DNA from 2 places in the Streptomyces sp. NPDC034084 genome. Region 1 is predicted to be linked to the other one. Evidence: riboswitches for the same ligand, from Rfam matches in the RefSeq annotation. Region 1 holds a riboswitch; the other holds the start of a gene.

Region 1 (2,193 bases):
CGCGCCGGTCACGCCCACCAAGTCGGCGGCCCCGGTCTCACCCAAGGCGCCCGACGCGTCCGTTACGCCCGGTACGCCGGAATCGCCCGACATGCCGAAGGGTGACGCGCCGTCGGCCACGCCCGGGACGGGCAAGCACCGGGGTGGGGCCGCTCCGGAGGAATCCGGCAAGCCGGACAGCTCGGCCGAAGCCGGTCGACATGCGTCGAGTACGGACAAGCCCGTCGAAGCCGTCGACGCCACGCCCGTGACTGACGAAGTGAAGAATCCGGACGCAACGGACAGTCAGGGCGCTTCGGGCGAGTACACCGTGCGGCCGGGTGACAGTTTGTCCGGCATTGCGCGGCAGAACGAACTCACCGGAGGCTGGACGGCCCTCTATGACGCCAACCGTCAGACGGTGGGCGCCGATCCGGACCTCATCCTGCCTGGTCAGAGCCTCGACCTGACGGTGGATTCGGCGTCGGCAGCCGGTTAGTTCGAGGGCTTATGTCCGGTTCTGGGCAAGTGAGACATGGGTCTCTTCGTCCCAACTGGCGTGTCACGTCCGCTAACTCTGCTTCTGTCACCTCTCACCTGCATAAATACCGCCCACCGGAGGGCAAGCAGGGGCGATATTTCCGCAATGCGCCTCTTTGAACTTCCGGTGGGTCTGTGTCTACGGTCGTCACCGCTCGCCACCGCGGGCCCCGTCGACCGAAACGCCGAATCCTGCCGTCGGCCGTCGGGAACAGTCGTCGCGCAAGCGCCGAAGGCAGGAGTGGGGGACCCAAGGTAAGTGCCGGTCCCGGCCGTCGAGACAGACGGCCGATGACCGGCTTGGGGTGAAGCCGCGTGCTAGGACACGCGGCCGGGCAACTTTCCGGCCCGAACCCGACAGCTCACCTCACAGGCGTCGGTGAGGAGAATTCCCATGCTGTTTTCCGTCAAGGGCAAACACCGCCGTCCCTCCAAGACCGCCCAGGTCGCCGCGCTCGTCGGCGTCACCGGTGTCGCCGTCGCCGCCCCGCTGCTGACCGCGGGCGCCGCCTCGGCCGCCACCTCCGCCGAGTGGGACACCGTCGCCCAGTGCGAGTCCGGCGGCAACTGGTCCATCAACACCGGCAACGGCTTCTACGGCGGCCTGCAGTTCACCAACTCCACCTGGGCCGCGTTCGGTGGCACCGCCTACGCCCCGCGCGCCGACCTGGCGTCGAAGTCCCAGCAGATCGCCGTCGCCGAGAAGGTCCTGGCCGGCCAGGGCAAGGGTGCCTGGCCGAACTGCGGCGTCGGCCTCTCCGGTGCCTCCTACGACGGCGGCGCCGCCGAGAGCGCCCCGCAGCAGAGCGCGCCCCAGCAGGCCGCCCCGCAGCAGCGCGAGACCGAGCAGCCGACCACCCGCAGCCAGCAGCGCCAGGCCCCGAAGCAGGCCACACAGCAGGCCGCGCCGAAGGCCGCCGCGAAGAAGACCGTCACCACGCCGACCGGCAAGAAGGTCAAGAAGGGTGACGGCGAGTACAAGGTCGTCACCGGCGACACCCTCAGCAAGATCGCCCAGGCGCACGGCGTCAAGGGCGGCTGGGCCAAGCTCTTCGAGCTGAACAAGGACGTCGTCGACACCGCCGACCTCATCTACCCGGGTCAGCAGCTCCACCTGAAGTGAGTCCGGCGGCTCGCGTGAGTCCGGCGGCTCACGCGGCCCCGACGACCCTCCCGCGGTGACCACCCCGGTCCGGCGCGCCCTTCCCCCGTGCGCGCCGGACCGGGGTTCCCCCGTATAGAGGGACGGATCCCGGGTTCGGTGGACGCGTCGACGGTTACCGTCCAGTAGATCTTGGGCCCTTCCTCCCGAGATGCGTGCCCTTGGGTCCTTTTTCGTCCCAGGGGGCGGGCGCACGGCGGGCGGGAGCCCCCGAGCCGGTTAGGCTCTTGTCGCAAGGCCAAGCGACCCTGCACCGACCTTGCGTCACATCCAGCGTCACATCCCAGAAGGAGATGCTCGTGCCGTCCATCGACGTCGTCGTAGCCCGGGAAATCCTGGACTCCCGAGGCAACCCCACGGTCGAGGTCGAGGTCGGCCTCGACGACGGCAGCACCGGCCGTGCTGCTGTTCCGTCCGGCGCCTCCACCGGTGCGTTCGAGGCCATCGAGCTTCGCGACGGTGACCCGAACCGTTACCAGGGCAAGGGTGTCGAGAAGGCCGTCCTCGCCGTC
Region 2 (2,193 bases), on a different contig from region 1:
AGCACATCCTTCCTCCTGGCCTGTGACTTACGCGACCGTAAGGAGGGGTTGACGGTGGGTGACATATGCCACCGATAAAGATTCCGCCAAGCCGGAATACGCCGGAGGCCCGGCACGTACGTGCCGGGCCTCCGGAAAAAGCGCTACTGACGTTCCGTCAGATGTTCACGCCGTGCTGGCGCAGGGTGGCCAGGGGGTCGATGTCCGAGCCGTACTCCGGCCCGGTGCGCATCTCGAAGTGCAGGTGCGGGCCGGTGACGTTGCCGGTCGCGCCGGAGAGGCCGATCTGCTGGCCGCCGCTGACGGCCTGGCCGGCGGAGACGGAGATCGAGGACAGGTGGGCGTACTGCGAGAAGGTGCCGTCGGCGTGCTGGATGACGACCTGGTTGCCGTACGCGCCGCCGTCGCCGGCGGAGTAGACGGTGCCGGGGCCGACCGCGACGACGGTGGTGCCGGTGGAGGCCATGAAGTCCACACCGGTGTGGTAGCCGGAGGACCACATGGAGCCCGCGGCGCGGTACGGGGTGGAGATGCCGCCGCTGACCGGGGCGACCCAGCCGGAGGAGGAGGTCGTACCGGCCGGCGAGGACTCCGCGGCGGACGACGCGGTGGTGGTGGCCTCGGCGGCGGCCGGGGCCGAGGGGCGCTCGCCGCCGCGGGAGGCGCGGGGGGTGTCGCCGTTCTTGCCGGAGCTCTGCGTGCTCTTGGGCGCGGCCTTCGGCGCGGCGGCCTTGGCGCTGTTCTTCGCGCCGAGGGTGAGCTTCATGCCGGGCAGGATGAGCGAGGGGTTCTCGCCGATGACCCGGCGGTTGTCCTCGTACAGCCGGTGCCAGCCGCCCGCGAGGTGGTGCTCGGCAGCGATCTTCGACAGGTAGTCGCCCCGGACGACGGAGTACGTCTTCGGCGCGGCCTTCGCGGTGGCGGGCGCCGCCTGGACGGCGGCGGCCTTCACCTGGGCGGGAGCGGCGGCCGGGGCGGCCTGCTCGGCGGCGTGGGCGCCGGTGGCTCCGAGGAGCGGGAGGGCGACGACGGCGCCTCCGGTGCCGGCTGCGGCGATGCCGCGGGTCAGGAGGTTGGACTTGGTGCGGCGGTGCTTACCCTTCGCGGGCATGGCGAATTCCTCTCCGGCGCCTGCGAGGTGAGCTGTCGGGTTCGGACTGGAGATGTCCGGTCGCGTGGACACGCGACTTCACCCCGAGCCGTCCTTCTTCGAGGGATCGGCGACTTACCTGGGTCCCCCGCTCCTGCCTTGTACGGGTGAGTGCGGATTCCGGTCGGTGGCAGGATTCGGCGGTCCGTCCGGATTGAGCGCGACGCTAGACGAGGGGGGTCGGCGCGAACAAGCCACAGTTTTCCCGCGCTCCCGGATGACGCGATATCCGGTCGGAATTCCGGTCACCCTCCGTGGAGGGCGGTCCCCGGATCCCCTTTTGCCGGGGGTATTTGGAAAAGACGATCAGGCACGGTCCGTCACGGTTATGACGCTGCTCACGCGTCGATCCCCATCTCCCCTGCAACCGGGGCGGGTTATCTCGAACTCCTCAATACGGACAGATCACCCATTCCCGTGCGAGGGGGTGTGTTCCAGGGGCCTCACCCGAGATGATTGCCCCAGGAACCGATCGACAGAACAGGAGCAGCCGTGACGCAGCAGCTGCCGCAGACCCCGCCCGCCGAAGCCGCCGAGCCCGAGCTGGCGGAGGTCCGCAACTTCCGGGACGTGGGCGGCCTGCCGACGACGGACGGGCGCGCCGTCCGTCCGGGCCGCCTCTTCCGCAGCGGCCATCTCGCCCACGCGACGGAGGACGACGCCGCCTTCCTCGCCTCGCTGGGCCTGCACACCGTCTTCGACTTCCGCAACGAGGCGGACCGGAGGGTCGAGGGTGCGGACGTCGAGCTGCCCGGCGTGCGGAACGTGAACATACCCCTCAACGACCCGGCCGACGGCAAGGAGTTCTGGAGGCTGGTGCGCGACGGCGAGACCGCGCAGCTGCGGGAGGTCCTCGGCGACGGCAAGGCGGCCGCCCGCATGTCCGCTTCGTACCGGAAGATGGTGGTGGAGCGGGCCGCGGAGCACAGCCTGATCCTCCACTCCATGGCGGAGGAGAGCGTCCCGGCCCTCATGCACTGCGCGGCTGGCAAGGACCGGGCCGGACTCGCCGTGGCGATCACCCTGCTCGCGGTCGGCGTCGA

What was found. A riboswitch is a leader RNA that binds a small molecule or an ion and turns the genes downstream of it on or off. The one in region 1 is predicted to bind cyclic di-AMP.
Region 2: linked by a shared signal. The riboswitch ahead of ACZ51I_RS09325 (M23 family metallopeptidase) and the one ahead of ACZ51I_RS28075 (transglycosylase family protein) in region 1 are both predicted to bind cyclic di-AMP.

The regions. Positions count from the first base shown of each region.
Region 1 covers NZ_JBVISK010000008.1:299,704-301,896, forward strand. Annotated here, with positions in the region: gene ACZ51I_RS28070 (transglycosylase family protein) at 1-478, shown strand, start outside; cyclic di-AMP (ydaO/yuaA leader) riboswitch at 737-910, shown strand; gene ACZ51I_RS28075 (transglycosylase family protein) at 914-1,642, shown strand; gene eno (phosphopyruvate hydratase) at 1,981-2,193, shown strand, end outside.
Region 2 covers NZ_JBVISK010000002.1:866,371-868,563, forward strand. Annotated here, with positions in the region: gene ACZ51I_RS09325 (M23 family metallopeptidase) at 158-1,111, opposite strand; cyclic di-AMP (ydaO/yuaA leader) riboswitch at 1,114-1,270, opposite strand; gene ACZ51I_RS09330 (tyrosine-protein phosphatase) at 1,643-2,193, shown strand, end outside.